DNA from 3 places in the Lysinibacillus sp. JK80 genome. Region 3 is predicted to be linked to each of the others. Evidence: riboswitches for the same ligand, from Rfam matches in the RefSeq annotation. Region 3 holds a riboswitch; each other region holds the start of a gene.
The links. Region 3 has a riboswitch for cobalamin ahead of HXV90_RS05055 (hypothetical protein). Riboswitches for the same ligand answer to the same signal wherever they lie in the genome.

Region 1 (11,007 bases), 1.4 Mb from region 3:
TCTCAACAAATGATTGAGAAAAAGGCTGAAATAGATGCACAAATTAAAAAATTACAAGAAGAACTAACGAAACTACAACAAGAGATCGACGCAAAAGTAAAGGTATTTAAACAAGTACAAGCAGATATTAAAGAAGTGGATGCTAGTATTGTTGAAACACAAAAACGCATCGAACAACGTTCAAAAATTTTAAGTGAACGTATGGCTGCATACCAAGCGCAAGACAACACGGTAGGTGTTTATTTAAACGTAGTGCTTGAGGCAAAAAGCTTTGCAGATTTAATGGATCGTGTCGTAGCGGTGAAAACATTAATGGATGCTGACCAAGAATTAGTGGATCAACAGGAAGCAGATAAAGCAAGCTTAGAGCAACAAAAAGCTACATTAGATGAAAAACAAAAGGAACTTCAAAAACAATTCCAAGAGCTTCAGCAAAAAGAAAGCGAAATGGAAGTGAAGAAAGCTGAGAACGAAGCAAAATCACTTGCATTAAAAGCTGAAATTGCAACGAAACAAGAAGAAGAACGTTTAGAAGCGGAGCGTAAAGCAGCTGAAGAAGAGGCAGCTCGTTTACGTGCACTTCAAGCTGCTACACCAGTTGTACAAGCAACTCAAAATAATGGTGGAGGCGAACCACAAAAAATTATTGTTGGTTCAGGAGCTGGCACTGTTTCTTCAGGAGATGCCATTTCAACAGCTAAACAATTCCTAGGACGTCCTTATGTTTGGGGTGGTAGCAACCCATCAACAGGTTTTGACTGTTCAGGTCTTGTACAATGGTCATATAAGCAAGCGGGTGTTTCTTTACCTCGTACAGCATCACAACAATATTTAGCAACACAACGCATTTCAGCAGGTGAAGCACGCGTTGGGGACTTAGTGTTCTTCAGCTATGGTTCAGGTGTAGCACACGTAGGTATTTATTTAGGTAATAACACAATGATCGACGCTCAAAACAATGGTGTCGTAATTGAATCACTTGATTGGTGGAATCAATACTTAGTAGGCTTTGGACGTATTCAATAGGCCTCACTAATATATAGACGGTTGAGATAAGAAAAAGGTCATCTTTGTAGAGAAAAATATACAAAGATGACCTTTTTTGTTTTTGGAATGCTATTCTTTCAAAAGAAACAAGACGACTACTTCTATTCTTGAAAAGAGACTTTCCTGCATACTAAATTGATATTAAATTTTAAAATTTACTTTGATGACACCTGTCTCTTTCAAGGCAATAAAGAAAATAATAACGAATGGGCCGACAAGTAAACCGATAATACCAAATAACTGTAGACCTATGAACATGGAAATTAATGTTGGTAAAGTGGATAAACCGATATGATCTCCCATTAATTTAGGCTCGACTACTCGACGAATAATAAGTAAAATAGCAGCTAAGATGAATAATTTTACAGCTATAGAGGTGTTTCCCATCAACAGGTGGTAAAGTCCCCATGGCGCTAGAATAATGATAGAGCCTAGGAATGGTACAATATCTATTAACCAGATAATAATCGTCATTGTTACTGCATATTTCGGTTGGATTAATAGCAGTCCAATGAGTGTGACGCCTCCAATAATAAAGCTTACAAATAAGTGAGCCTTCATATAGCCAAATGTTGCATCTTTTAAGCGATTTAAAATAATTTTTATCTTCTTTGCTGTATTGGGCTTTAAATATTTATAAGTGATTTGCTTTAACTTAGGCAAATCAAGCATAAATAGGAATAGCGCAATCATATAAACGAGAAGACTGATAAATAGGCTGGGTATCTCTGAAAAGAAGGCAGAAACTTTGCTATAATTAAAGAAGCTTAAAAAGGATTCTTCGACTTTCTTTATGAAATCCATAGTGGTTTTTTGAAGCGAAGCACTTACTTCAGGTGGAAAGTCTTCTGTGTATTTAGAAATATTTTCTTGCATATGAAGCCACATATCTGATAGCTTGGAAATATAATAGGGAGCTTGCTTAGATAGTAAAATTATTTGTGTCATTATTTGTGTAATAGAAAGATAACAAATAATAGATATAACAATAACACTCACTATGTAAATAAAAGCAACTGCTATTTTCCGTGACATTTTCCATTTCCGTTTAAAGAACATGACAATTGGTTCTAAGAAAAATGCACTAATCCCAGCAAGTATTAAAGGCATGGACACTGGGATAACAAAATAGGCAGCTAGAAGTAGTGATATTATCACAATCAACCGAAAAATCAATTTCCTAGCATTAAATCTATTCATAAACTCACCTTCTTTGCGAAAAAAATTAAGTTAAGTGTACCATAAATCAAATTTTATTACGTTCTGAAACAATAAAGGTAGGGATGAATTATGGAAAAAGAGATTTTGCAACTTTTTAGTAATCTAACAGAGCATGATCGCGATATTCAATATGAATCTTACGAGGAATTAATGAAAATTATGCAGGAACCCGTAGATTGGACATATGCAGTTTGGGAACAGCTAATAAAAGCACTTACATACAATAATGGTTATTCTCGTGCACGTGCTGCACAAATTTTATGCGCTTTAGCTGCAAAAAGTGATCCAGAAGAAAGGGTCTTGGAGGATTTTTTAAAGATTTGGGCTGTGACTTACGATGAACAATCTGCTACGGCAAGGCATGCATTACAAGCAATTTGGAAAATTGGACAGGCGGGCCCAGTACAAAGAGATTTGGTTGTATCGTATCTAGCTAAAAGATTTCAAACATGTATAGATGAAAAACAGCCATCTCTTATTCGTCAGGATATTATTATGTCATTTAAAAAGTTATATGATCAAACAAATGACTCGAAATTATTAGATATTGCCCATCGTTTAATTAATGAAGAACAAGATGCTAAATATAAAAAGAAGTATAAGTCAGCCATCCGTTCAAAGTAGCGAGGTGGTGTTTTTTTGTGCAAATTCTTTGATGAACGATAGAATAGTCAACTATAATGAATGAAAAAAGGGGATTATACATGAGCATTTATAATTATCTAGTTCGGAAGCCTAATGGCGAAATTTTATCAATGGAAACATATCGTGGAAAAACAATGTTAATTGTTAACACGGCAAACCAATGCCGATTTACATATCAATTTGAAGACTTACAGAAAATGTATGATAAATATGGAAAAGAGAATTTTGTAGTTCTTGGATTTCCTTGTGATCAATTTGGCCATCAAAATCCTGAAGATGGGGAGGAAACTAAGCATCTATGCAAGGTAAACTATGGGGTCACATTCCCGATTTTTGAGCTTGTACAGGTAAATGGAGAGGCTACCCATCCACTCTTTAATTATTTAAAGCATGAAGTGGATTACCGAGAGTTTGGGAAGGCAAGTATGCAGGAGAAAATGTTGGCAGAAGCAATTGTTCAACTTGCCCCAAGCTTTTTAGATGGTCGTAATATTCGCTGGAACTTTACAAAATTTCTAGTAGATGCTAATGGTAAGACCGTCGCACGCTTTGAACCAACAGATTCACAGCTCGATATTGAAAAAGCAATTGAAACACTATTATAGTAAATTCCTTAATAATGTAAAAATTTGTTAGGGTTTTCTCTTCAAGTAGAAATAATGCTATATTTTAAAACTGAGCACAGCTATTTTTTCTGAAGCATATATGATAAACTGCTTTACAAATGAAATATTCTTGCAGAATAAAGGTGCTAATTAGCATAATCGGGAATCCGGTGAAAAACCGGAGCTGTTTCCGCAACTGTAAGTGCAGCCATTATAAAGATTTACCACTGTCTCAAAGAAGATGGGAAGGTCCTTTATAACACATTCGTTTCATGTGACGAACTGTACAAGCCAGGAGACCGACCTTTATTTGAACGTATAAAAACTTCTCGGAAGCTAGGAGGATATACGGCAAATACATAGGCTTTGTCCAGTTTGATGGCTCATTATGTTATTTTTGTCGTTCCTTTGCAAAAAGGAGCGACTTTTTTATGCCTTTCAAATAAGAATTTTTCATTATAGAAAATAGGGGGGAAGCAAGTGAAAAAAGATGCCCGTTATTCTTGTTATCCATTTATGCGTGAGAAAGCTTCAACGGTCGATTTTGAAATTCGAACAGATAGCCTGACAACACATCTAGGAGTTGCATTAGCTGCGGTAAAAAAAGAGGATGTTCAAGTTGTTGCTGAGGATTTATTGCTTATGTTACCTATGGCTTATCATGTGAATGGCTCAGTTCGTGGGAAATTAGCAGTAACTGAAGAGGATTTATCTTGGTTAAGTGAACGTTATGATTTTTACGTTCGCCATGTGAAGGAAGAGATTCAAAGTTTTGTTTTACCTCAAGGAACAGAGGCAGCTTCAGCCTTACATCTTTGTCGCAGTGAGGCAAAAAAATCATATCGTACTTTACACAAAGTATCAGAAGAACGAGAGGTTCCTGCTATTCTTTTCGATTACCTTGGTTTATTAGCTAATGTATGTTTTGTCATGGCTGTTTTTATGAATCAGCAAGCTGGAATAGCGGAAATACGGTTTATTAGTAAATCCTACCCAATGAAAAAGAAAAAGGAGAATAACAATGAAAAAAGTATTTAATTTCCAATGGCTACCAGTGCTCTTACTTGCACTGGTATTAGCAGGCTGTGGCACTGCTGAAGATACAAAAAATAAAGATGCTTCGCAAGATACACAACAAGCAGAGAAAACAAGCTATAAAGTGACAGATGACCGTGGAGTGGAAATAGAGTTTAATGAAGTACCAAAAACAGTTGTATCTTTACAACCAAGTAATACTGAAATTTTGTTTGCTTTAGGTGTTGGCAATAAAATTGTAGGAGCAACTGAGTACGATACTTACCCAGAGGAAGCACAAAAAATTGAACGTGTCTCGGATACTATGAACTTTAACAGTGAAAGAATTTTAGCGTTAAAGCCAGATGTTGTCATTGCTTATACAATCGGTGATAAGGATGCACTAAAGCCGCTTGAGGACGCAGGAATTAAAGTGTTTGTTATTCAATCTGCTACTACTTTCGACGATGTTTATGGAGATATCGAACAAATTGCTGCTGTGATGGATGTTGCTGATAAAGGAAATAAATTAAACGAAGAGATTAAAGCGAAAATTGCTGAAGTACAAACGAAGGTGAAGGATGTAAAAACGCCGAAAAATGTTTATTTAGAGGTTAGCCCTAAGCCAGACATATATACAGCAGGCTCTAGCACTTTCCAGCAAGAAATATTAGATGCAGCTAATGTTAATAATGTTTTTTCTGACTTGAATAGCTGGGCAAAAGTGAATGAGGAAGATGTTATTGCGAAAAATCCAGATGTTATTTTAACAACAGTAAACTATACAGAAGATCCAATAGGAGAAATTCTTGGACGAGATGGTTGGAATACTGTGAAAGCTATTCAAAACAAAGCGGTATTGTCCATTGATACAGATATCTCTAATCGACCTGGTCCGCGTATTGGTGAAGCTGTAGAATTAGTAGCGAAGGCTGTGTACCCAGAGTTATTTAAATAAGAAATGTTTCCATGCTAGCTGTCAGCCATTCAGCTAGCATTTTTTATGTGGTTTAATTTATTACCTAGCGTGAAAATTGGAATTAATGTAGTTTGTTCTTTAAAATAAAAGTAAGTATGCTTGATAATCTTAGGAGGTGTAGTGATTGGAGCAATTAGAGACAAAGGTAATTCCATTTGAAGCAGTCTATAATTTCCGAGACATGGGTGGATATAAAACAAAAGATGGGCGTAGGGTAAAGAACGGTTTATTTTACCGCTCAGCTGCCCTTGGAAAAATGACACTGTCGGATAAAGAGCTATTTGAAACGTTAGGGATTAAAACCATTTTTGATTATCGCGATAACAATGAGGCGTATCATAATCCTAACCCAGTGTTCTCGCATGCTCAATATATACAAATCCCAGCAAAGGGTAATCATGCTTTTGAAATGCCGACCAATGCTGGTGGTAGAGATTTCTATAAAGTGGTAAGCCCTGAGATGTTTCGGGATTTTTATGCACAAATGCCTTTTAACAATCTTTCATTTAAAGAGTTAATGCAAACGATTCAAAATCCTAATAATCTAGGTCTTGTACATCATTGCGCAGTTGGTAAGGACCGAACGGGTATTGGAGGAGCACTTATTTTACTAGCTTTAGATGTACCTGAGGAGACTATCATGGAGGATTATTTAGATACTAATATACATTTACGTCCAATGGTAGAACGAATGGCTCAGGCTATTCAGCATCAGTATAATGAGCAAGAACTACAGCAATTTTATGCATTAATGTCTGCCCGTGAAGACTATTTACAAGCAGCATTGGATGCGATGGATCGTCGCTATGGTTCTAAGACTGGGTTTTTAGAGCAGGAATTTGGCCTAACAATTGAAAAACGAGAGCAATTACAATCTTATTGCTTAATTTAAAAATGAGCCCTTTCACACGATGTGAAAGGGATTTTTTATGTGGAAGCGCTGTCTTCCTATAAATCTCTTTACAGTCTGAATATTTGTGATAAGATACAATAGATTTTTAAGAAAAAATAGGAGAAGTGAAAGTATTGGCAGACACAATTAAAGAGACAAATAAGTTAAGTCTATTCCATTTAACATGGCCAATCTTCTTAGAAGTTTTTCTATTTATGTTGATGGGACTAGCCGATACTTTTATGCTCAGTGCTTTATCAGATAATGCTGTATCAGGAGTAGGTGCAGCCAATCAATATATCCATATTGCCATCTTGATTCTGGAGGTAGTGGGCAATGGTGCATCTATTGTTGTTTCTCAGTATTTAGGCTCCAAACGCTTTTTTGAAGCGGCCAAGATCTCGGCGTTAGCGGTCACGATGAATTTGGTCGTTGGGCTTTTAATGAGTATTTTATTTTTCTTCTTTGCGAGACATTTAATGACAATGATGAACTTGCAGGGAGAAGTACTCCACTATGCACAAAGTTACTTAGCCATCATTGGGAGTTTTATTTTCCTACAGGCTATTATTAATGCACTCGCTGCAATTATTCGTGTACATGGTTGGACAAAACAAACTATGTACGTTTCGCTTGGCATGAACGTCTTACATGTTGTGCTAAACTACGGTCTTATTTTTGGGAATTTAGGTTTACCAGAGCTTGGTGTGAAAGGAGCGGCTATTTCCTCTGTCATTAGTCGCGGATTAGCTGTCCTAGTATTTTTCTGGTTGCTGTATCAGGTAATGGAAGTGCGCGTAAAGTTACAATATTATTTTGAGTATTCAAAGGAATATGTGAGAAAAATACTAAACATTGGTTTACCATCTGCGTTTGAACAGGTACTTTATCAATTTTGCCAAATCATCTTTTTATATTATGCGACTTACTTAGGAGCAGAAACACTAGCAGCACGACAATATGCTATGAATATTTCGATGTTTACGTATTTATTTGCAATTGCCATTGGTACAGGAACAGCCATTATTATTGGTCGTCATGTAGGTGCAGGAGAAAAAGATGAGGCGTATCATCAGCTATGGAAAAGTGTTCGTGCAGCATTTGCTTTTACGATTATTATGGTCGCAGTCGTTACGCTATTCCGTAAGCCACTTATGCAGGTATTTACTGATAATCCAGAAGTCATTAAGATTGGGGCATCCGTGTTAGCATTAAGTATTTTGCTAGAGACTGGTCGCACAATGAATATCGTTGTCATTAACTCTTTACGCGCTTCTGGGGATGCTAGATTCCCTGTGAAAATTGGTTTTCTATCAATGGTTTGCATGAGCCTGCCGCTTGGCTATTTATTTGTCTTTGTATTGGATTGGGGCTTGGTCGGAATTTGGCTAGCCATTTCAGCAGATGAATGGGTGCGGGCAATTATCGTATACTTTAGATGGAAAAGTCGTAAATGGGAGCGTTATGCTCTTGTATCACCGAACGACAAAAAGGAGGCATAGAAATGGGCGCATTATCGAAACGTGCTATCGGGGCGGCATTAATGGATCAACATATCACCCTTTTTGCTTGTCCAATCTGTCAGCAATCAATGCATGTCTATGAGCAGGGGAGATTGGTTTGTACTTCTAACCATTCCTTTGATATTGCGAAACAAGGCTATGTCAATATGCTGACACATAACGCCGCTTCTAAATATAGTAAGAGCCTTTTTGAATCCCGCAAGGCTGTTATTGATAGTGGGATTTATGATGCTGTAGAAGCCCGAATCGGTGAGCTTATAAGTTCTGCAAAAACGGTGCTCGATACTGGTTGTGGAGAGGGCTCACATTTAGCTCGCATTATGAATGATAGAGATCATGGTATTGGCGTTGGAATTGACATAGCGAAGGAGGGCATTTTGGCTGCAGCACGTCATTATCCTCAACAAATTTGGTGTGTAGGGGATTTAGCTAAAAGCCCATTTGCTCAAGCGAGTTTCGATGCCATTTTAAATATACTATCACCAGCAAATTATGAGGAGTTTAAACGACTTCTTACACCGAATGGCTATCTTGTGAAGGTTGTACCACAAAGTGGTTATTTGCGGGAACTGCGAGCTCAATTATATGCAGATTCAAACAGGGAAACTTACTCTAATGAACAAATTGTAGCTCGTTTTCAAGATAGTTTTCGTGAGGTAAACGTAGAACGTGTAACTTATACTTTACCGCTTTCAGAAGAGCTATTACCCGCGCTATTAGAGATGACACCAATGGGTTGGCATAAAGCAGTACAAACAGCCGTTGAACTAAATGAAATCACGATTGATGTGGATCTATTAGTAGGGAAGGTTTAAGTTGGTCACCTGCAATTGCAGTATACTGGTCTTTTCGATTACAATGGAAATAACTATTGAATAAGGTAGGAATGTAACAGTGTATAAACTAGCAGCAAATGTTGTCAAAGTAATATTAAAATTAATGGGTTCAAAGGCTCGTGTATACGGAGAAGAAAACTTGCCGAAAGAGGGTGGGTTTATTATAGCTTGTACACATACTGGCTATGTGGATATTTTAAACCTTGGTGTAGCCATGTACCCTCGTGAAATTCACTTTATGGCGAAGAAGCAATTATTTGAAATGAAAGGGCTTGGCTGGCTTGTTAAGCATTTAAATGCTTTTCCGGTAGACCGTGATAATCCTGGACCAAGCGTGATTAAAATTCCTTCGCAGTTATTGAAGGAAGGTAAAATTGTAGGGATTTTCCCCTCTGGGACACGTAGTGCAGAAGGAACAGATTTAAAACAAGGGGCTATTACCATTGCACAGTTGGCAAAGGCGCAAATTGTTCCAGCTGCTTATGTTGGTGCACGTAATGTGGGTGATGTAATGAAGCGAGGCAAAGGCTATTTAATTTATGGTGAGCCTTTTTATGTAACAGGCAAGGGTAAAGAAGGTCGTGAGCAGTTTACTCAACACCTTGAGCATGAATTAGTTGCTCTAACAGAAGAACTACAGAAACGTATTCCCGTAAAATAAAAGCAAACGGCACTCAGAATCAAATTGATTTTGAGTGCTTTGTTGTAGGAGGAAAATAAAATGATTCGAGTACTTTTCGTATGTTTAGGTAATATCTGTCGCTCACCCATGGCTGAGGCGGTCATGCGCGACATGGTGAAAAAAGAACATTTAGAAGATAAAATTGAAGTGGATTCCGCTGCTACTAGCTCATGGCATATTGGCGAACCTCCACATAGAGGTACACAAGATAAGCTTAGGGAATATGGTATTTCTACAATAGATATGCAAGGTCGACAATTACAAAAGTCTGATTTTGAAAAGTTTGCTTATATTATTGGAATGGATGAAAGCAATATTCGTAATATCCGTACAATACTAGGCCATCCAAACTCACCAAAGATTTTTCGATTTTTAGATTTAACAGCGCATCGTAAGGATGTCCCGGATCCTTATTATACAGGTGATTTTCAGGAAACCTATGAATTGGTGCAAGAAGGCTGTCGGGCATTGCTAGCAAAAATTAAACAAGAGCTGTTATAAGATGGCGCTAAAATCGTAAATTTTAACAGCCATTTTTTTAGAAAAATGCTACCTTAAACATTGGTATATCTAGCTTTGTAAGCATCATTGTGTTATTATTTGCAGAGTAAAGATACGATAAGTATTTAATTACCATTTACAGATATACAACTGTGTATCTATTATTTTTATAAATTTATCTTTTGAAAGAGAGTGGAAACAATGGGTCGTAAGTGGAACAATATTAAAGAAAAGAAAGCGTCTAAAGATCAAAGCACAAGCCGTATTAATGCAAAATTTGGGCGAGAAATTTATGTGGCAGCTAAATCAGGCGAACCAGATCCAGAGTCAAACCGTGCACTTAAAGTAGTGCTTGAACGCGCAAAAACATACAGTGTTCCAAAACATATTATAGAAAAAGCCATTGATAAAGCAAAAGGTGGCGGTGATGAAAGCTTTGATGAATTACGTTATGAAGGCTTTGGACCAGCCGGCACAATGATTATCGTGGATGCTTTAACAAACAATGTAAATCGTACAGCATCAGATGTACGTGCAGCATTTGGTAAAAATAACGGCAATATGGGTGTCAGTGGATCTGTAGCTTATATGTTCGATTCAACAGCAGTTATTGGCTTAGAAGGTAAAACTGCTGATGAAGTACTAGAGATTTTAATGGAAGCTGATATTGATGCTCGCGATATTCTAGAAGAGGAAGAAGCGGTAATTATTTATGCAGAGCCAGACCAATTCTTTGCGACACAAGAAGCATTAAAGGCTGCGGGCGTAGAAGAATTTACAGTAGCAGAGCTTTCTATGTTGCCTCAAACAGAAGTGACTTTAACTGGCGACGATGTAGCGAAGTTTGAAAAACTAATTGATGCATTAGAAGATTTAGAAGATGTACAAAATGTTTTCCACAATGCAGATTTAGGCGAATAAATATTAACGAAATGAGTAAACCAGTAGCATTTAAGCTACTGGTTTTTAATTAGGGAGGAAAACGATGCAGACTGCTTTAGCCATTATTTTATTTTTAGTCACATTATTTTTTGTCATAGTGCAACCACGAAAACTATCAAT
Region 2 (11,007 bases), 630 kb from region 3:
GACTCATATTAATGACGTCAACGCCCTGCTCAATTGCATAAAGAATACCCTGTGCAATGATGAAATCATTAGCACCTTCTTTGCCGTTAAATACATCAATTGGCAGTAACTTTGCATTCGGATTAATCCCATGCCCACCTACGCCATTATCTTTTGCTGCGGCGATAATACCTGCCACATGTGTTCCGTGATCGCCTGAATAAGTAGTATTAGCAGGTGCTGCTGCATTATAGGGTGGAAGTACTTGTGACTTTAGATCGGGGTGTTTAAAATCTACACCAGAATCAATGACAGCAACTGTGACATCATGGTTGCCTGCTAATTCTAGTGCCTTATCCATTTGCAGTAAGTTTAAATGATACATCTCTTGTTTTTTAGGATCAGCTTCTTTATTAAAAGAATGATAGATGTAACTAGGAGATACACTTGATATTCCGTTTTGCTTTAAATAGTAAGAGACGGCTTTTTCGATCGATACGCCTTTATTTAGTTGTACAACATCATACCCTAATGAAGGAATGGAGCGGATGACCTTGGAGCCAATTTTTTTATGTACGTTTTTATCAAGACCTGAATGCTTGATAACAATTGTATCCTTACTCATCCATTTTTCTTCATTTTTCTCTGTTTGTTTCGCACTGTTTGCCAGCATGTTTTTCGCTTTATGCTGAGGTGCCTCAGCAAAGGCAGAAGCAGCAGGAACCATGAGTGCAGCAGATGCTACAACAGCGACTGATTTTTTATACCAACTTTTCAATTGTTATCTCTCCTTGGTGTTATAAATTAAATCTCGACTATATTAATACGGACAAAGATTAGAAAAGTTTCGTAATGGAGGAAAATTTTTCTTTGCTATTTTAATTTTTGGTAGGTATAACGAAAAAACCTAGCATTATTAAAAGCTTTAGATCTGTTCTATTAATTGTTGTAGCTCCTGCTTGGAACGAGGGATGTTGATATTTTCCTGCAATAGCTTCTTTTTTTGCAAAGCTATGACCATTTCAAAAATCCATGGACGTTCAAGATGCGCGCGATATAACAATTCGTCTTCATAAAACAAGGTGATTGGATCACCGTTATAAATAATTTTTCCAGCCTCCATAACAATGATTAGATCTGCCCATTCATAGGCGAGAGGTATGTCATGGGTTGCTAGTAAAATGGTTCTCTCACCATCATCTAATTTGGCTAAGTATTGTAATACTTGTGTAGCATAATAATTATCAAGACCTGCTGTTGGTTCATCTAACAAAAGGACAGAGGGCTCCATCGCTAAAACACCTGCCATTGCTACACGTTTTTTCTGACCTACGCTTAAAAAATGAATGGGTTTATCAAGCAAATCTTCCACTTCGGTTTGCGCAACGGCCCATGCTATTTTTTCTTCCGTTTTTTCAGTAGACCAGCCGAGATTCAATGGGCCAAATGCTATATCTTGCTTGACGGTCCCTGAAAAAAGCTGATGATCTGCATTCTGAAAAACAATGCCGACTTTTTGGCGTAGGGCCTTTAAAGCTTTTCGACTATATTCCAGATCGTTGCCTTCGAATACAATCGTTCCAGCTGTAGGTTTTAAAATACCGTTAAGATGCTGAAATAAAGTCGATTTTCCTGCGCCATTATGTCCGAGTATGGCGATTTTTTTACCTTTTGGAATGTCTAATGTAATATCTGACAACGCCTTCGTACCATCCGCATAGGCATAAGATAATTGGTTGAGTTCAAAATAAAATGCTGTCATGTAAAATACCCTCCATATACGATGAGGACTAGTAAAATAGCTGCCATGCCTAGCCAATTTTTCTTGCTATAAGAGCCCATCTCTTGCCAGTAGACGGCCTCGCCTCCACGTGATTGCATGGCATTGTTGAGCTCTCGGCTACGCTGAAACATTTCCACAAATAATGCCACAATAAGCATGGAGACAGAGCGTAGCCATTGCATCGGTGAATGATAGCCAAGACGTGCTTGCTGGGCGAGATGTATATTTTGCATGCTTTCTAAAAACATAAAAATAAAACGATAGATTAGTTCGACGAGCTCCACTAATAAAGAGGGGAGTCGCCATTGTCGTAGCACATAACATATTCCTTGTACGGAAGTGGTTAGAATTAAAAAGTATAAACAACTAATGCTACCAAGGACAATAAAGAACAGCTGTTGCGCTGCTAACACACTTGCATTCCCAATAAAGACAGTCCAATTCCTAAATGTAAACGACCAAATATGGGCAGGGAGTGTATTCGTTGATGATGTAAAGGAAAGTAAAATAGATACGAGACTTGTTAATAAGAAAAAGCTAGGTAGCAATAATAATTTGCCGTAGTATGCAAGCGGAATTTTTGCACCTAAAATGATAAAAGCACTCATTACAAAAAATGTAATGAGTGAAAGTCGTTCATCTCTCATGATGAGCGTTATGAGAAGTAGTCCAAGTGAAAATATCATTTTTTCTAGCGGATGAACGGACGCTAGCTTATTCAGATAGGCATACTTATCAATGAGTAACATAATGGTTAACCTTCTTTGTGTTTGCCACGCATATAGCCGATGAAGTAGCCAATAAAGCCAGCTCCTATAGCTGCCTGTAGCACGAATAATAAGCTTTCGATTTCACCACTTGGTGGCTCCCATAGACTTTCAAACCATGGTTCATATTCCGCATTAATTTCACCAATAGCTGCTTCTGCTTCTCCATCAGCACCACCAAATTCAGCACCTTTTTGTATGAATAAGGGAATGATGGCTAACAACACAACAATTGCTAATAACAATAAATTTTTTTCATTTGTTAATGTGCCTCCTTTGTTGAGAAAACACGTAACGTTTTTAATTCGCTAACATTGTATTTTTTCAAGAAATTCATCACAATGACCGTTAAAATTCCTTCACTCACTGCTAAAGGAATTTGAGTTAAGGCAAAAATACTTGCAAACTTTGTAAAGGATGCCATAAAGCCTCCAACCTCTGAAGGAAAGGCTAGTGCAAGTTGTACAGAAGTCACAATGTATGTACCTAAATCACCAAGCATAGCTGCAAAGAATATGGCTAGTGAAAATGACAACCCTACTTTTTGAGCCCCTTTAAAGACAAAGTAAGCAATAAAAGGACCAACAATAGCCATAGAAAAGGTATTAGCCCCTAAAGTTGTAATTCCTCCATGAGCTAATAATAAAGATTGAAATAATAAAACGATTGTTCCAATTACACTCATTGCTAGAGGGCCAAAGAGTACTGTCCCAAGTCCTACACCAGTTGGGTGAGAGCAACTACCTGTAACTGAAGGGATTTTTAGGGCGGATAGCACAAAGGCAAAGGCTCCTGAAAGCCCCAAAAGCATTTTTGTTTCAGGATTTTCATCAATGGTTTTTCGAATAGAACGCAATCCTAGAATGATAAATGGGATAGAGATCACCCACCAAAAAATAGCCCATTCGATTGGTAAAAAACCTTCCATGATATGCATGGCAAAGGCACGTTTTGGCACGATTAAAAAGGCCAGTAAAAAATAACTAAGTTTCCACCATGATAATTTCAAAAAGCTTTCCTCCTAACTAATTAATAGATTTTTAGAATATTGCGTGCGTAATTAAAAAAAGCACTTCTCCTTAGGTGGAAAAGTGCATAGCTAAAAAAGCAAATAACAGTCTCATCTGCTAAGCCGCACACCTATCCTCGTAGGTTGAAACGATCACTTATTTTTCGGCAGGTCTCCTGGCTCTAGTTCAATGCTTTATAGGTCTTCCCATCCGTTGGACAGTGACATATTCTATAAAGCTCCCTATTACAGTGGCGGGACCGCGCCGGGCTCAAACCGGCTTCCCTTTTAAGCAAAATGACAAGCACTTTGCACCGAAAAACATTCAAATTGTGAGATTTCACGACAAAGTGTAACATGAATTTCCATAAATATGCTATACCTTTTATGAAATTTTTTAAATTAAAGGTCAACAGTGAATATTCTGATAAAATTTTGTGCGCAAATTATATAGATTGTATAAATTTCATACCTAGTTCCATTCAAAATTGATAAATTTGTCATAAATTTTTAAAGAAATATTGAAATTTTAAAATAATAAGATATGATAAAGACAGTTTTCTATTTAAAATTCTAATAAAAATTTCATATAAAACGTCAATAAGTGCTCGAATAGCTCGAGATAATAGGGAAATTGGTGAAAATCCAATACAGCCCCCGCTACTGTAATAGCTGATGAAATCGCAAAGCCACTGGTACAAACTTGGGAAGGTGCGACAGTAAAATGAAGCTTAAGTCAGGAAACCTGCTTATTTGATTGTGCATGCAAACTTTTCGGAGGGAGAAGTTGAAGCGAAAGCGGGTACCTGTATTTCATTCTATTCGTTTTTATTTGGCTTCTACAAAACCTTTACTCTTCGTTATAGAGTAAAGGTTTTTCTTTTTCCAAAAAGCAAATGAGGGGAGACAGAAGATGACAACTTGGAATTTAGAGGGGATGAAAACACATCTCTTTATTTGCAATGGCAGTAGCTGCATGAAAAAGGATGGGGAGGAAATTACCTTAGCCATTCGAGATGAGATACAACGGCAAGCACTCGATCAGGAAATACATACGACAAGAACGCGCTGTAATGGACGCTGCAAGGATGCTTGTGTGGTAATCGCTTATCCTCAAGGAAACTGGTATCGTGTGCCATCAACAGAGCATGCTAGAACACTAGTACAAGATTTACATCATGAATCCTTATACAACGAACATGTCTTTACACTTCGTGAAGGTACATTACAGCGTACTGCTCAAACAACTGCCATTAAAGGGATCGAAAAGGTGAAAGAGGGGTAACAACATGGCGCAAAAAGGAAAAATTTTCGTAGTAGGCTTTGGACCTGGAGATTTTAAGCATATTACGACACGTGCAGTAGAGGCTTTACAACAAAGTGATATGATTATAGGCTATAAAACCTATGTAGAGCTGATTCAAGATTTAGTAAGTGCAAAATCGATTGTTAGTACAGGCATGACAGAAGAAGTGTCGCGTGCACAGGAAGCCGTTCGTCAAGCCGAAGCAGGGAGCATCGTCTCAGTAATTTCGAGTGGTGATGCAGGCGTCTATGGCATGGCAGGATTAGTCTATGAGGTGTTAATTGAGCTAGGCTGGACAGAAGCAACAGGAATTGAAGTTGAAATTGTTCCTGGGATTTCTGCGATTAATTCATGCGCTAGCATACTTGGTGCACCTATTATGCATGATGCTTGTACAATCAGTTTGAGTGACCATCTAACACCTTGGAATTTAATTGCAAAGCGTGTCGAGGCAGCTGCAATGGCGGACTTTGTCATTGCTTTATACAATCCTAAAAGTGGACGTCGAACAAGACAAATTGTCGAGGCTCAACGAATACTCTTAGAATATCGTTCGCCAGACACACCAGTTGGGCTTGTGAAAAGTGCCTATCGAGAACGTCAAGAAGTGACCATGACAACACTAGCAGAAATGCTAGAACATGATATTGGTATGTTGACAACTGTCATTATCGGGAATTCGTCAACATTTTTCTATGACAATAAGATGATTACGCCCCGCGGTTACCAACGTAAATATACCCTGGGTGAAGAGAAACAGCCATTACGTCCACATCAACGTTTACGCGAAGAAAATGAACCTTGGGCAATGAACCAAGAGACGGGAACAGCGCGAAATGACTTTACGGCTGACCCTAATGCAGGGCGCTTTAATAAACCCAGTATAGCCGCTACGCCAAAGCCGAAAAAAACAGCTCTTGAAATGGCTACAGCGGCACTTGCAATGGTAAAAGGGACAAGCGCAGTCAAAGTAACACCGAAGCTTGTACAGCAAAAAATAGAATCTATTTTTGAATTAGCAGTAAGTCCTGGTGTAGCCAATAAGTTTTTTACTCCCCAGCAAATGATGATGTTAGCGGAGGTCGTTGGGGATGAGGGGACGATGGAATACACACCAGATCATCAAATTCATTTGAAAATACCAACGACTGCCCCTGAACAGATCACAGAGAAATTACAGGAAGTAGGGTTTTTATTATCCCCGATTGGTGATGTGTTATCACTGAAGGCTTGTGATTTTTGCTACGGTGAAAAGGCTGATTCAATACCATATGCAGAGGAAATACAAGAAAAACTAGGCGGTATGTCCTTACCGAAGACATTAAATATTGGCTTTAATGGCTGTGGGATGGCCTGTTATCGGGCTGTATTTGATGATATTGGCATCGTCTACCGCAAAAGTAAATTTGATGTCTTTATTGGAGCAAAACCAGTCGGTCGTACAGCACACGCAGCACAGCCTGTTGTAGAAGGGCTGGAGCCTGAGCAGCTGATTCCACTCATTACAGATATTATTGAAGAATATAAAGCAAATGCTCATCCAAATGAACGCTTATTTAAATATTTTAAACGTGTGAAAAAAATACTGCATTTTACGTATCAAGATATGTCTTCCAAAATAAAAGTAGAGCCAGCTCCGTGCGGCGACTAGTAAGGAGTAGAGAGATGAAAGCTATTTTATTTGTCGGCCATGGGAGCCGTTTAGCAGCAGGAAATGATGAGGTTCGTACATTTATCGAACAAATGACACCGCGTATTGATGAACAATTTTTAGTGGAAACTTGTTTCCTTGAATTTGCTTCACCTAACATCGAAGAAGGTATTACAAACTGTGTGAAAAAGGGAGCTACAGAGGTACATGTAATTCCAATCATTTTACTGCATGCAGGCCATTCAAAACTGCATATTCCAGCGGAAATAGAGCATGCGCGTGAGCATTATCCAACAATTACCTTCACATATGGTCAAACAATTGGTATCCATGATGAAATCTTTGCCATTTTACAAGATCGCCTAGCTGAAATTGGCTTTAATTCAGAACAAGAGCAGGAAGACACAGCGATTTTATTGATTGCACGAGGTGGCAGTGATCCATCTGCTAATGGTGATTTTTATAAAATCACGCGACTTTTATGGGAAAAACTACCTGTGAAATACGTAGAAAGTGCTTTTATGGGTGTCACAGATCCACGAGTTGAAGAAGGAATTGAACGTTGTGTCAAACTAGGTGCAAAAAAAATCATCATGTTACCATACTTTTTATTCACAGGCATTTTGATGGAACGCATGCATGGCATGTGTGAGAAGTTTAATGAACTTTATCCAGATTGTGATATTCAAATTGCTAACTATTTTGGCTACCATGAACGGTTACAAAATGTTTTATTAGAGCGTATTGAACAGGCAATCAACGGTACATCAACAGGTATGCAAGATCTAGAAGATTATCGCGCCTATGCGGCAGTACATGGACATGCACATCACCATCACCATCATGATCACGATCATGGACATGCGCATCATCATCACGACCATCACGATCACGATCATGGTCATGACCATCATGACCATGACCATCATCATGAAGAGGAGCCGGTAAAATGATTTTCATGTTAGCAGGGACAAGTGATGCAAGGGATCTAGCCCTTGCATTACAAAGCGCAGGTTATGCGGTAACCGCTACGGTCGTCACTGAATCGGCAGCTTCTAGTCTTGCTGACGTTGGCCTGCCACATTTAATCGGTAGACTGACAGCTGAGGAAATGGCGACCATCATGACAGAGCAGGGCTATCAATTGGTGGTAGATGCTTCTCATCCATTTGCGGAGGAAGCCTCTAAAAATGCGATGGCAGCGGCAGAGCAGGCAAAGATTCCTTATATTCGCTATGAAAGAGCTCATGAACATTATGCCCATCCTTTGATTACTGTTGTAAAGGATTATGAGGAGGCAGCTCAGCTAGCTGCAGAAAAACGCGGTGTCATTATGCTAACGACAGGTAGTAAAACACTCGCTACCTTTACAAAGGTTTTACAGGGCTTAGAAAACACAAGAGTAATCGCTCGTATGCTTCCACGACTGGATAATATGGAAAAATGTGAGGCACTTGGCGTGGCGCAGCGAGATATTGTGGCTATTCAAGGTCCGTTTTCAAAGGAATTAAATGAAGCTCTATTTCGTCAATACGGAGTGACGTTGATGATTACCAAGGAAAGCGGTAAAGTGGGCTCAGTTGATGAGAAGCTAGAGGCAGCTCTCGCATGCCAGATTGAAACGATTCTTATTGCACGACCAAATATACAGTACGGCCAACAATATTCAACATTTGAAGAAGTATTACAGGCTGTTGAACATACAATTTAGGAGGCATTTTCCATGGATTTTAAAACAGATTTTAAACCATTAACGGTAGACCCAGATAAAATTTACGATTACAGTTTCTCTATTATTGCAGAGGAAATGGGCGAGCATGACTTCTCAGAAGATGAATGGAAAATTGTACGTCGCATTATCCATGCATCAGCTGATTTCGAGCTAGGTCGTAGTGTCATCATTACACCAGGTGCTATTGAAGCGGGTATCAAGTCTATTCTTGCAGGACGTCATGTCATTGCAGATGTGCAAATGATTGAAAGTGGCTCTGGTAAAAAGCGTTTCCAAAAACATGGTGGTGATTTGCATTGCTATATTGCGGATGAAGATGTATCAATAGAAGCGAAAAAACAAAATACAACACGTGCCATTATTTCGATGCAAAAGGCATCAAAATTACATGAAGGTGGTATTTATGCCATTGGTAATGCACCAACTGCATTGCTGGAATTGATTCGATTAATTAAAGAAGGGCTAGCAAAACCAGATTTAATTATCGGTATGCCTGTTGGTTTTGTGTCAGCAGCTGAGTCAAAAGAAGAGCTGCTTAAACTAGAAGGGATTCCGTACATTACAAATGTTGGTCGTAAAGGCGGTAGTACAGTGACGGTTGCTGCTTTAAATGCCATCTCACTTTTAGCGGACGAACAGGCGAAAAAATAATGGAGCGGAAGCCAAAAAAGGACCCCAAGGACATGCGTCACGGTTATACGACGGGAGCCTGTGCAACTGCTGTATCAAAGGCTGCACTGCTTGCCCTTATTACTAAGGAGGAGCAAGAGACAAGTACGATTCATTTACCTATTGGTCGAGATGCAACCTTTACAATTGAAAAATGCATATTTGAAGAAAATGCTGTCAGCTGTGAAACGATTAAAGATGCTGGTGATGATCCTGATGCGACCCATCAGGCACTCATCGTTGGCACAGTGAGCTGGGCAGATACACCTGGGATTCATTTAGATGGAGGTATTGGCGTCGGGCGTGTCACAAAGCCTGGCCTGCCAGTGCCTGTCGGAGAGGCAGCCATTAATCCTGTACCCCGTAAAATGATTTATAGCACGGTCCAAGGTGTGTTGGACGAATTTCACATTACTCGAGGCGTGAATGTGGTGATTTCTGTACCTAAGGGTGAGGAGATTGCTAAAAAAACGTTAAATGGACGACTCGGTATACTTGGGGGCATCTCAATCTTAGGCACAAGGGGAACCGTCGTGCCTTTTTCGAGTTCTGCTTATATGGCCAGTATTGTCCAAGCCATCAGTGTAGCGAAAGAGGCTGGCTGTGAGCATTTAGTGGTGACAACAGGTGGACGAAGTGAGAAGTTTGCGATGAAACAATACCCACATCTAGCAGAAGAAGCGTTTATTGAAATGGGTGACTTTGTAGGTTTTACATTAAAGCATTGTAAGCGTCTAGGCATCAAACAAGTTTCACTCGTTGGGATGATGGGGAAATTTTCTAAAGTCGCACAAGGAGTCATGATGGTGCATTCCAAAAGTGCACCAATCGATTTTAATTTTTTAGCACAACTGGCAGAGGATATAGGGGCAGATAGAGAAACGATAGCACAAGTTCTGGAGGCAAATACAGCTTCACAAGTGGGTGAGATGATGATGGAGAAGGGCTATGATGCGTTCTTCCATCGTTTATGTGAGGCCTGCTGCTATTCCTCTATCCATCATATTAAGGGCGGTTTAACGCTTTCCACATCGATCTATTCGATGCAGGGACAATTATTAGGAAGGGCTGATGACATTGCATCGATCGATGAAGTTGATTGGGATCGGGGATAACGGATTAGCAAGCTTATTACCCCAATACCTTCAGTGGATTGAAGACTGTGAGGTACTTGTTGGTGGTGAGCGAGTACTTGATTTTTTCCCAGACTTTAGGGGTGAAAAAATCTTGATAAAAGGAGGTCTTTCAACACTTGTTGAAAGATTGTCTGAAGAAACAAGAAATACCGTGATTCTTGCATCTGGAGATCCATTATTTTATGGCATCGGAGGCTACTTAGCCAAAAAGCTACAAATAGAGGTTTATCCATATATGAGCTCCGTCCAGCTTGCCTTTGCGAAAATGGGAGAGAGCTGGCAGGATGCTTACGTAACGAGTATTCATGGACGACCAATGAAGGGCCTGGCACAGCGAATTGATGGCAAAAAGAAAGTGGCACTTTTAACCGATGCAGAGAATAGTCCGAATGCTCTTGCTAAATATCTAAAGCATTTTGGTATGACGGAATATCGTGCGTTTGTCGCCGAAAATTTACAGGGCGACAACGAAAAAAGTGGCTGGTACTCGCTCGATGAAATGGAAGTTACTCATTTTTCTCCTTTAAATGTCGTGATTTTAAAACAAACAATAGCACCGAAACGCTACACGCTCGGGATTGATGATGAGGAATTTTCACAACGAAAGCCAGATAAAGGACTTATTACGAAGAAAGAAATTCGAGTTTTAAGTTTGCAAGCCATGCAGCTTCAACAGGATAGCATTATTTGGGATATTGGCACATGTACGGGATCAATGGCCATTGAGGCAGGTAAGCTTGCTCCTGAGGGACAAGTTTTTGCCGTAGAAAAAAATGCCCCTGATTTAGAAAACTGTCTTCAAAACCAACAAAAGTTTCGAGTCGATATAACTGCTATCCATAGTAAAGCACCAGAGGGTTTAGACAACTTTCCAGACCCTGATGCCATTTTCATCGGGGGCACTGGTGGTGAAATGGTTGAGTTACTGCAATTATGCTGTCAGCGTTTAAAGCAAAATGGGCGCATTGTCTTAAA
Region 3 (11,007 bases):
ATCATCATGAGCTAGAGCGCAGACGAGGCATTACGATATTTGCCGAGCAAGGGCGCATGAATATTGGCGATGATACATACACATTGATTGATACGCCAGGGCATGTCGATTTCTCCCCTGAGATGGAGCGTGCTATTCGTGTGATGGATTATGCCATTATTATCATTAGCGCTGTCGAAGGGATACAGGGCCATACAGAAACAGTGTGGCAACTTTTACGTCAATACCATGTCCCTACCTTCTTCTTTATCAACAAAATGGATCGTGAGGGTGCCAATATGGAGGCCGTCATCAGCCAGCTTCGTAAAGATTGCTCTCAGCATGTATTGCTCATCGATGAGCCACTGCGAGCAGACTATGTATCAAATAATATTATGGAATGGCTGGCGGAGCGCGACGAAAAATTGCTTGATGCCTTTCTAAATGAGTCATTGGAGCATGAACAGTGTCTTGCTCAATTAAAGGAAATGATTAAAAATGAAGGTGCCTTCCCTTGCTTTGCTGGCTCGGCCTTAAAGGATGAGGGCATTCAGGAATTTCTTGACCAGCTCCCGCTGTTAACGGCTTCCCATTTTGACAAGGATGCCCCGTTTGAGGGCGAGGTTTTTAAGATTCGTCATGATGGGCACCAGCGTTTAACCTTTATGAAGGCAACCAAGGGCTCGTTGCATGTACGAGATGAATTTTCATTTGACGAAGTAACAGAAAAAGTGACCGAAATTCGCCTTTATAACGGCAGTCGCTTTGAGACCGTTCAACAGGTAGAGGCAGGAGAAATTTTCGCTGTCAAAGGACTGAGCCAGGCAAACATTGGGGATCGAATCGGTACAACGATGCTATCACAGCCCTATGAGCTTGTCCCAACCTTACAGGCAAAGGTTCAATATGAGGGTGATCAGCATATCAAGGAAGTGCTACAGATTTTCCGGTTACTCGAAGCAGAAGAACCGTCCTTGCGTGTGGTCTGGCAGGAAAAATTTCAGGAAATCCATGTGCATATTATGGGTGCCATTCAATTGGAGGTCCTAACTGAGGTATTAATGACGCGTTTTTCATTAGCTGTCTCCTTTGGTGAGCCGCAAATTTTATACATGGAAACCATTGCGACGACCGTAACGGGCTATGGTCATTTCGAGCCCCTCAAGCATTATGCAGAAGTTCATTTATTAATGGAGCCAAATCCACGTGGAACAGGAAATACCTTCACCAATGCCTGTCATGCCGATCATTTATCTGTAGGCAATCAGCGCCTTGTTGAAAAGCATCTGTTTGAGCGTGACCATCATGGGCTACTGACAGGCTTCCCTGTAACAGATATTCATTTTACACTTCTAACAGGTCGCGGGCACAATGAACATACATCGGGGGGAGATTTCCGTGAAGCCAGTTTCCGTGCCCTGCGTCAGGGGCTGGAGCAGGCACAAAATGTCCTACTTGAACCCTATTATCGCTTTAAAATGAAAGCTTCAAATGACTTTATCGGTCGTATGATGACTGATATTCAGCAAGCAGCAGGCACGTTCGATGACCCGATTTTATCCGAAACGGATGTTATCCTAACAGGTCGTGCACCTGTTGCCACTTTAATGAGCTACAGCACAACCTTTGCCGCCTATACAAATGGGAAAGGTGCACTCACACTCCAATTTGATGGCTATGATGTGTGCCATAATACAGAGGATGTGATTGCACAGATTGGCTACGATAAAAATGCCGATCCTGAGTATAGTTCCTCTAGTATCTTTTGTGCAAAGGGCAAAGGATATTCGGTTCCATGGCAAGAAGCACAGGCAGCCATGCATTGCCTGTAGGATAGGATGAGCCTGCTCGCTTCGGGTAATCCGCGGGTATTTCTTTCTTGGGCATCAATATATCTCTACCCTACCATAAGATATTACAAGCCCTCCAAAAAATGGAGGGCTTGTTTTTATAGTGCACCGACAGCTTTCTTTGTTGGATTGTCCAACAAATATGCGGGTTCAACTATTACATAGTCATGCTTGTTCGTAAAATCAATTAGTACCTTACCAGGTTGACTTTTTAATAGTTGTAGATGATCAATTAATTGCAGTAAAAGCTCGTGACCGTTGCCACGTGGATGCCAGTTGAAATGATAATCATTTAACGCTTGCACCGCTTCAATAAATTGGGCATATTCCTGCTGCACAAATGCAATGAGTTTGTCATGATGAGATGCTAAATCATATAAATATGTTTCGTAAAAGCGCATGACAATCGAGCATAATAAGTCATTGACACGAGCGGCACTTAAAACAGGCTTTGGCTCCAATGATAGACGGTCGAGGTTGGGCTTTGCGCGTGTAGAATCAATGCGCGTAATTAAGTGATACGCTTCTCCGTTGACCTCATAGACAATCGGATTGGTCGGCATGTACATCATAAAACTATTCGTCTTTGTTTTTAGTTCATCTGCTATGGCTGCTTTCGCTAAAAGATGACCGTCCACATCCCCATTTTGTATCCAAATAATTTCTTTATTATATAAGATTTGCTCAAAGAAGCGATCATTACGAATCAGCTTCGTTGCTAATAATTGATCGATCAGAGACTCGACCACCATTCTTGTTTTCGCTTTCTTGGCAACTTCTGTGCGTGGTTGCTTACAAATGTTCAGATCTTCATAAGGCGTTTCCAACGTTGTCGTTACATGAATATTTGTCATACGTGCATCCCCTTTGCGTACATATTTTCAAAACAAAAAGGACTCCCTACTTTTGAGGAAATCCTTCATTTTATCTTCTTTCATCACACAATGCCAAACAAACCCTAAGTATGTGTGAACGAGTTCGATTGTGAACCCTTTCATTTACTATGGGCGTTTGACGTACTGTGACGAACAGAGCATTCTGTTTTGTCAACATGCCACCTCCTATTCCTCGTAGGTTTATGGTGTGTACTCGTAACAGGCAGGTATCCTGACTCATGATCATCGCTTCTTTTCTCCTTCCCGTCCAAAGACAGTGGATACTGAAAAGTCGCTCACATTTACAGTTGCGGGACAGTGTCGGATTCACACCGACTTCCCTTTTAAGCAAATTGCACGCAATTTACACCTATTACTACACGCTATTCAGTTGTCATAGGAATGAGTATAAGCACATTCCTATTAGATTACTAAAATCAATTGTAAAGTAGTGTTTTTCTAAAGTCAAATATCACAATATTTTCCAAACTACTAATAAAGTTAGAGGGGATATAAAAAAGGTGAACTGCGTATTTATTATCTTTCATTGACTTTATAATGAAAGATAGTGTACTTCTAATAGTGGAAGGATGAAAAATATGAAAACAAGTCAACAATTAGTAACGAGTAATTTAGAGGAAAAAATGAAACTATTTACTCGAGCCGTTTCTGGACAAATTATAGAGGAAGCTCATTTTGTCATAGCCAATACGAATATTCCAACTGATACATTTAATTTGTTAGTAGCGAAATCGCCTATAATTCATAAGGAAAATCATCTTAAACAAAGGATTAATCATTTCATTGTGAATAAACTTCCCTTCAGCACGTGGGTGGATGCCAACTATCTAAGCGATGATTGGCTACAACTGATAAAAGACTGCAATTTACAGGAAGCTGAACGAAATATGATGATGAAGCTTGACCATACACTTCACACAGGTCCACGAATTTCCAATTATCTTACCATCACAGAAGTAAGTAACAAGGAAGAGCTTCTACAATATAAGGAAGTTTTTCTAAGTTTATTTGGAGAAACAGCAGAAAGAGATGCATTAGAAATTTACTTTCATCAATTCTCACAGGAAAAACTAGCATCAAATGCTCGCATGTTTATTGGTTGTATAAAGGAAGTACCTATCGCTACGGGATTATTAATCGACAGTAAACATAGCTATGGGATTTATGATGTGATGACAAAAGATGCGTATAGGGGCAAGGGTTATGGCAGTGAGATGTTTCAATTCCTACTCAGTCAAACAATCGATAAGCAAAAGCCCGTAGTCTTACAGGCATCAGAGGATGGAAAAAATATTTATAAACGCTTCGGGTTTAAAGAAGTCGGAGAAATGATTGTATTTGAATAAAACTTCGCCAAGGCGCTCTTATTTACACTTGACAGTATTTTCGAGCTTACCGTAATCATGAAGCCGATTTAAAATCCGTTACACCGCCCCCTTCCTGGCACGACAGAAAAGCCTCGCAAATCTGCGGGCTTTTGGTTGTGCACACGTACTATTAGCACCTTCATTACGTCCCCAAAACATACTGTGCTAAGACGCTTTGCACCTTATAAATATTTGTCGCCTTATTGAAGTTTTTTTGAATCGGTAATGGACTGCCAGACACCCATATTTTAAGCTCTGCATCTAAATCAAATGTTCCAGCTGTTTCGACTGAAAAATGAACGATATTTTTATAGGGAATGGAATGATACTCTGTTTTCTTGCCAGTCACTCCTTGCTTATCAATGAGGATTAATCGTTTATTGGTAAAAATAAACGTGTCTCTAATAATTTTATAGGCGTTCTTGACTGTCTCGTTTGGAATTAATAAATTATGGACCTCCTCCTGGAGTTTTTCTAAATTCACCTCACTTGCATTGCCGATCAATCCATCAAATAAGCCCACTATCTGTCCCCTTTCGCTCTCGTTTATTTAATGTATTACAAAGAAGTGAGAGCTACGACAGGAAATGGTGGTATTATTTAGCCTATAAAGGGGGTGAGTGGTTGCGAATAATGATAGTAGCCTTAGTGTCTCTACTAGCCGTTGTTTTACTAGGATGTAATGAAAAACCAGATGATGAATTAGCTAAGGTCAGCATTTCTATTGGTTAAATTTAACAAGGTGAACACTGATTTTTTTAAAGAATATACGGATGAAGAATCACTTACACTATTCCAACAAGCCATTGCAACAACAGTCAAAAACGAGGGTGTTGTCAATATGGCTTCGCCAGAATATGATGTACAAATAGTGGACAAGGCAGGAAACAAATATGGCTATCATCTTTGGTTAGGTGATAAAGGTCAAAACAGTAGTTTGATGCATGTCGAGGATACGCATACGATCTACACAATATCTGAGGAGTTCACTGGGAAACTAATTGCGCTGGTTTTACCATAAAAACACTTTCCATGTATTCTAGGAAAGTGTTTTTATGGTCAATCATTTCTACTTTGTGGCTTTTCTAGTATTGATGAAGATGCTTATTTAGGGCTTAAAAAACCTAGAAAAATACTTTTCATTGCCTAAACCTGAAACTGGTTAGTTAACTTCTGTAAGTTATCCGCTTGGACACTTAAATCCTGTGTGACATGATTAACTGCTTGCATTGAGGCTGTTTGCTCATCCATTGAATGTAAAACAGCTTCTGTATAATTCGATAGCTTGCCCATGCCAGCTGCGATGGTTGTCACAGTGGATGCCACTTCATTGGCGCTACTTGAAAGCTGCTCAGCTGTCGTCGAAATATCCTCCAGCTGACTTGTCATTTGACTAACATGCTGTGAAATTGTGCCAAATGATTTTGTCGCTTCGTCAATGACATACACTCCTTGTTGAACATTTTTCAAATCATCTTCTACTGATGAGGCTACTTGTTTTGTATCACTTTCTATTCCTACAACTAAATCCACAATTTGCGTAGCAGAGTGCTTTGATTGTTCTGCTAATTGACGCACTTCTTCAGCTACAACGGCGAAGCCTTTACCATGCTCCCCAGCGCGTGCTGCTTCTATGGCCGCATTTAATGCTAGTAGATTGGTTTGATCTGTAATGGTAGTAATCATATCTGTCATTGATTTAATATCTGACATTTTAAGGGATAATTGCTGCATCAATCCACTTGTTTTTTCTGTTGAAGAGGAAATAAATTGCATTTGTTCTTTTGCCACATGTAAAATATTTGCACCATTTCCTGCTATCTCGCTAGCATCTTTCGCATGCACAAACACATCTTGTGTGGCTACTGTAATTCGCTCAATGCCATCAACGGTTTCTTGCATAGATTTAGCACTATCATTAGCCGATTGTGCTGCTTGCTTCAAGCCCTCTGACGTCTTCTCCATTTGTTGATCTACTTCTTCCACAGCAAGCGTAATTTCATTCGTACTCGCAGATAATTCCTCGATGCTTGCTGATAAATCTGTAGAGCTGTGCGCAATTTTTTGTGTCATTGTTCGTAATTGTTCCTGCATCTCTAAAAAGGATTGAGCTAGTTGAGAAATTTCACCATTATCACGAACCTCAATGACAACGGTATCTAATTGACCTGCCGTAATTCCTTGTGCAGCCTCTGTGATTTGTTTGATAGGCTGTATCACTTTGTAGTGAACATACACTGTGTAAGATAGTGTAATAGCGATGCCTACAATCGTTAACACGGTAGAAAACCAATCTAATGTCGTTACATTGGCTAAATCGATAAATAAAATAACGATCATTAAAACATTTAAAACGGAAAAGCCAAGTAAACTCTTTTTTCGTAAACTCATTACAAATTCCCCCAACTAAAATATGTCTTCCATACCATTATTATAGTTGAATAATCCTAAAATACATAAGGATACGCTCTATTTTATATGAGAAAAGGTCTACAAAAAAAGACTATAGACAGCCTTTTAGGGCATGTCTACAGTCCATCATTGCTCGTTTTATTTTAATTTCATGATACTAGAACCCGCAATACCTGGGTGTGTCATTTCATATGGATCTAAAATCAAGTCTAATTGTTCTTTTGTTAGGACGCCTTCTTCAATGCAAAGCTCACGAATTGAACGACCTGTTAAAATAGCTTCACGTGCTAGACGAGCAGCTACTTCATAACCGATGTGAGGGTTAACTGCTGTTAGCACGCCTACACTTTTTTCTACATATTCTTTCATGCGCTCTTCATTTGCTTCAATATCTTTTAAGCAGTTTTCTGTAAACGCACGGAATACATTATTCATAATGCTAATCGATTGGATTAGGTTGAACACTAATACAGGCTCCATTACGTTTAATTCTAATTGACCAGCTTCCGATGCTAGAGAAATTGTATGGTCATTCCCAATTACTTGGAAGGCTACTTGATTCAGCACCTCAGGCATAACTGGGTTAACTTTACCTGGCATAATTGAAGAACCTGGTTGACGAGCTGGTAACAGGATTTCTCCTAAGCCTGCGCGAGGACCAGAAGCCATTAAACGCAAGTCATTAGCAATTTTAGACATATTAATCATACAGATTTTTAAAGCGCCTGATACTTCTGTGTAGGCATCTGTATTTTGTGTTGCATCCACTAAATGCGTTGCACCTTTTAATGGTAAACCAGAAATTTCAGCAAGATGCTCATCAACAGATTTAATGTAGTCTGGGAAGGCATTTAAGCCTGTTCCGACAGCCGTTGCACCCATGTTCACATCATATAAATTCGGGCGAGTTTGACGAATGCGTACGATGTCACGGTTGATAACGCGGCAATAAGCTTCAAACTCTTGTCCTAAGCGGATTGGCACGGCATCCTGTAAATGCGTACGTCCCATTTTAATGACATGAGCAAATTGCTCTGCTTTTTGATGGAAAACGGATTGCATATAATCCATCGTTACTAATAATTCATCTATTAAATTTAACACAGCGATATGAATAGCTGTTGGGAAAGCATCATTTGTTGATTGTGACATATTGACATGACTGTTTGGGCTTACTGTGTGATAGTCACCTTTTTCTTTCCCTAAAATTTCTAGGGCACGGTTAGCGATGACTTCATTGGCATTCATATTGATGGATGTACCTGCACCACCTTGAATTGGGTCTACAATAAATTCAGCATCCCATTTGCCATCAATCACTTCTTGCGCTGCTTCGACAATTGCCTCACCAATTTCTTTTGATAATAGGTGTACTTCCATATTACTTAATGCAGCTGCCTTCTTCACAATCCCCATTGCTTTAATAAGTGAAGAGTGAATTGTGTAGCCTGTAATTGGGAAGTTTTCCGTAGCACGTAGTGTTTGAATTCCGTAATACGCCTCTGCTGGTAATACGCGCTCACCTAAAAAATCTTTTTCTATTCGTTGTGTTGACATTATTGTCGTCTCCTTTTATGTAATACTCACACTTGATAGTAGCTAATAAAAGTCGTATTGTAAACAGTCATTTTTCTGTAAACGAAAAAAATCCTTCAAAAAAGCAAAAAAATCACAAAAAACCGAGCGCATTTCCTACGCTCGGTTGCATTTTATTATTTATTTGACGTTACTGTGAAACGGCTATTAACGTGCTGTGGGTTTTCTAATTCATCGACGACAGCCACTGCGTAATCGGCATAGCTGACATAGCTTTCCCCCGCCTCATTTACTAATAAGTGGTCGACTCCTGCTGTATAGTGACCTGTACGTGGTCCTTCTGGATCGAAAAATGCAGATGGACTAATAAATGTCCAAGTAATGGATGATTGTTGTAAATCCTGTAGGTTTTGTCCTTGATTTTGCGCTGTTGCTAAATAAATGGCTGGGAAATCTGGTGTATCCATCACACGCACTTTTTTCTCTGGGTCCACAAATAGACTGCCCGCTCCCCCTACAACCACTAATTTTGTAGGAATACCTTGGAAAATCGAGATTAAATGACGACCAGCTTTGACATGTAAATCTTCTTGTCCAGCTGGAGCACCGAATGCATTGACAACGACATCGAAGCCTTTTACATCATCTTGCGTCACATCAAACACATCTTTTTCAATTACTGGAATAGCAGCCCTCACTTTTGCAGCTGAACGAACGATGGCTGTAACCTCATGACCACGTTGTACCGCTTCCTCTACTATTTTTTGTCCAGCTTTTCCTGTTGCACCAATTACGGCAATTTTCATGATTTATTCCTCCTAAGGTTTAGTTGTAACCATTTTAGTTACAGGTTAGATACAAGAAGACCATCTCCGTCTAAGTACGAAGCTGATCTAGCACATCCTGTAGCGTCTGTGCTTGTAATTGCTCTTCCATTGCCAGCCACACAGATGTATAGACACCCTCCAATGTATGCTTGATTTTTTGACCTACTGCACACGCTGGATTTGGCTCATCATGAATGGCAAATAGCTGCTCTGGCCCATCAATTGCCTGATAAATCGCTAGCAGTGTTAAATCCTTTGGCTCTACTAATAGCTCATAGCCAGCCATGCCAGAATGAGAAGAAAGTAAGCCTGCTTTTTTTAGCACACCAATCATTCTTCTTACGACTACTGGATTGGTATTCACACTTCCAGCTATAAAATCGGACGTAAGGAGACTTTTATCAGAGGTTGTAGCAATGAGCGAAAGAATATGGATCGCCACCGAAAATCGACTGTTCACCATATGTATCACCACCTGTTGTAACTATTATAGTTACAGGTGTACAAAAAAGTCAAGCACTGTCACCTGTATATATTGTTCCCCGTTAAGCTGTTGCTAATGTATCGCTTATATTTTTTTTACGTAAATGACTAATTCCTGTCGTATTTGACCGTTGTCCTCATAAAAATCTAAATTATGAAATTCATATTTAAAGTGACCTACTGGAAATGTCACACTTTCTCCTTGCGCTGCTGCCAAAATGCCTGCTACATCTTGTGACACCATATGTAGCAGCTCTTCCCCAGAATAAGAATCGATAAAAATAACGTTCATAAAAAAACACCTCCATAGCCATTATAGCTTAGGAGGCGCTTACATTTATAGTGTATCTTTATAACCTTTCAAACGAATCTCTTCGATGATTTGCATCATTTCTTGAATTTGTTGCTGCGACAATTCGATCTTGTTACAAGAATATGCATGTTGCACAGAACCCATGCTTTGTTCTGGCTCGCTTTGCTGTCGATCATATTCATCTACTAGAAGTACCATTGTATTTTTCACAACTATCACCCCTACAATATAATGGACTATTCCCATTATACCAAATAATGCTAATTATACCATAATAACTATAATCAAATTCTTTTCATCCAGTCATCCAACTAATTGCCTATTACGTAAAACAAATAGTTAGACCTAGATCTTTGTTTGAAAAAAACAGCAACCAAAATGGCTGCTGTTAGCATTATACGGCAATTGGTGCTTTAATCGCAGGATGTGGATCATATCCTTCAATCGATAAATCCTCAAGCTCTATATCAAAGATGGATGCTTTATTTGGATTGATGTGCAATGTTGGTAGGTTTCTTGGCTCACGTGATAGCTGTTCTTTCACTTGCTCCACATGGTTTGCATAAATATGTGCATCCCCAATGCTATGAATAAATTCGCCAACCTCTAGACCACACTCATGTGCGATCAAATGTGTTAATAAGGCGTAAGACGCAATATTGAATGGACAGCCTAATAATGTATCAAGGCTTCTTTGCATTAACTGGCAGCTTAATTTACCATTTGCTACATAAAATTGGAACATCACATGGCACGGTGGTAATGCAGCTTTACTGCCCTTTGCGCCCGCATTAATGACATCCTCAGGATTCCATGCATTGACAATGATACGGCGTGAATCAGGTTGATGCTTAATCTGATGAATGACATCCTGTAGCTGATCAAGGCTATCGCCATCAGAGGTTGTCCAATGGCGCCATTGTTTGCCATAGACATTTCCGAGATCTCCATATTGGTGTGCAAAGTCATCGTCTGTTAAGACACGTTCACAAAATGAGGAAAGTTCTTTTTGATACAATGCGTTAAATGACTCGTCTACTAAACAGCGTCGACCAAAATCTGTCATATCAGGACCTTTATACTCATTAGATTCCACCCATTTTTTAAATGCCCATTCATCCCAGATGTGGTTATTATGCTGCAATAGGTAACGGATATTGGTATCCCCTTTAATGAACCATAATAATTCACTTGCTACAAGCTTAAAGGGCACACGCTTTGTCGTTAGAAGAGGAAAACCTTTGCTTAAATCAAAACGCATTTGATACCCAAAGACACTGTATGTACCTGTCCCCGTTCGATCCTCTTTCTTTGTGCCATTTTCTAATATATGTTGTAGTAAAT

Region 1: it holds a riboswitch for cobalamin, as region 3 does, so the genes downstream of both, HXV90_RS21245 (hypothetical protein) here and HXV90_RS05055 (hypothetical protein) in region 3, are expected to answer to the same signal.
Region 2: it holds a riboswitch for cobalamin, as region 3 does, so the genes downstream of both, HXV90_RS01705 (energy-coupling factor ABC transporter permease) here and HXV90_RS05055 (hypothetical protein) in region 3, are expected to answer to the same signal.

What each region holds. Positions count from the first base shown of each region.
Region 1 is NZ_CP058997.1:4,234,869-4,245,875, reverse strand. Features, by position in the region: gene HXV90_RS21265 (C40 family peptidase) at 1-1,026, shown strand, start outside; gene ytvI (sporulation integral membrane protein YtvI) at 1,189-2,247, opposite strand; gene HXV90_RS21255 (hypothetical protein) at 2,338-2,892, shown strand; gene HXV90_RS21250 (glutathione peroxidase) at 2,973-3,518, shown strand; cobalamin riboswitch at 3,643-3,840, shown strand; gene HXV90_RS21245 (hypothetical protein) at 3,999-4,556, shown strand; gene HXV90_RS21240 (ABC transporter substrate-binding protein) at 4,540-5,490, shown strand; gene HXV90_RS21235 (tyrosine-protein phosphatase) at 5,636-6,403, shown strand; gene HXV90_RS21230 (MATE family efflux transporter) at 6,538-7,905, shown strand; gene HXV90_RS21225 (putative RNA methyltransferase) at 7,908-8,741, shown strand; gene HXV90_RS21220 (lysophospholipid acyltransferase family protein) at 8,821-9,423, shown strand; gene HXV90_RS21215 (low molecular weight protein-tyrosine-phosphatase) at 9,484-9,945, shown strand; gene HXV90_RS21210 (YebC/PmpR family DNA-binding transcriptional regulator) at 10,147-10,866, shown strand; gene HXV90_RS21205 (arsenic transporter) at 10,931-11,007, shown strand, end outside.
Region 2 is NZ_CP058997.1:332,385-343,391, forward strand. Features, by position in the region: gene HXV90_RS01685 (S8 family serine peptidase) at 1-757, opposite strand, end outside; gene HXV90_RS01690 (energy-coupling factor ABC transporter ATP-binding protein) at 905-1,741, opposite strand; gene cbiQ (cobalt ECF transporter T component CbiQ) at 1,738-2,511, opposite strand; gene HXV90_RS01700 (energy-coupling factor ABC transporter substrate-binding protein) at 2,517-2,774, opposite strand; gene HXV90_RS01705 (energy-coupling factor ABC transporter permease) at 2,792-3,538, opposite strand; cobalamin riboswitch at 3,688-3,872, opposite strand; cobalamin riboswitch at 4,124-4,305, shown strand; gene HXV90_RS01710 ((2Fe-2S) ferredoxin domain-containing protein) at 4,452-4,823, shown strand; gene cobJ (precorrin-3B C(17)-methyltransferase) at 4,828-6,495, shown strand; gene HXV90_RS01720 (sirohydrochlorin chelatase) at 6,510-7,448, shown strand; gene cobK (precorrin-6A reductase) at 7,445-8,206, shown strand; gene HXV90_RS01730 (precorrin-8X methylmutase) at 8,219-8,878, shown strand; gene HXV90_RS01735 (cobalt-precorrin-5B (C(1))-methyltransferase) at 8,878-10,011, shown strand; gene cbiE (precorrin-6y C5,15-methyltransferase (decarboxylating) subunit CbiE) at 9,968-11,007, shown strand, end outside.
Region 3 is NZ_CP058997.1:966,170-977,176, forward strand. Features, by position in the region: gene HXV90_RS05050 (elongation factor G) at 1-1,811, shown strand, start outside; gene HXV90_RS05055 (hypothetical protein) at 1,928-2,683, opposite strand; cobalamin riboswitch at 2,910-3,093, opposite strand; gene HXV90_RS05060 (GNAT family N-acetyltransferase) at 3,304-4,071, shown strand; gene HXV90_RS05065 (PH domain-containing protein) at 4,235-4,615, opposite strand; gene HXV90_RS05070 (YhfM domain-containing protein) at 4,817-5,113, shown strand; gene HXV90_RS05075 (methyl-accepting chemotaxis protein) at 5,239-6,483, opposite strand; gene aspA (aspartate ammonia-lyase) at 6,643-8,061, opposite strand; gene HXV90_RS05085 (NAD(P)-dependent oxidoreductase) at 8,217-8,846, opposite strand; gene HXV90_RS05090 (Rrf2 family transcriptional regulator) at 8,917-9,330, opposite strand; gene HXV90_RS05095 (hypothetical protein) at 9,436-9,642, opposite strand; gene HXV90_RS05100 (hypothetical protein) at 9,688-9,873, opposite strand; gene HXV90_RS05105 (thymidylate synthase) at 10,058-11,007, opposite strand, start outside.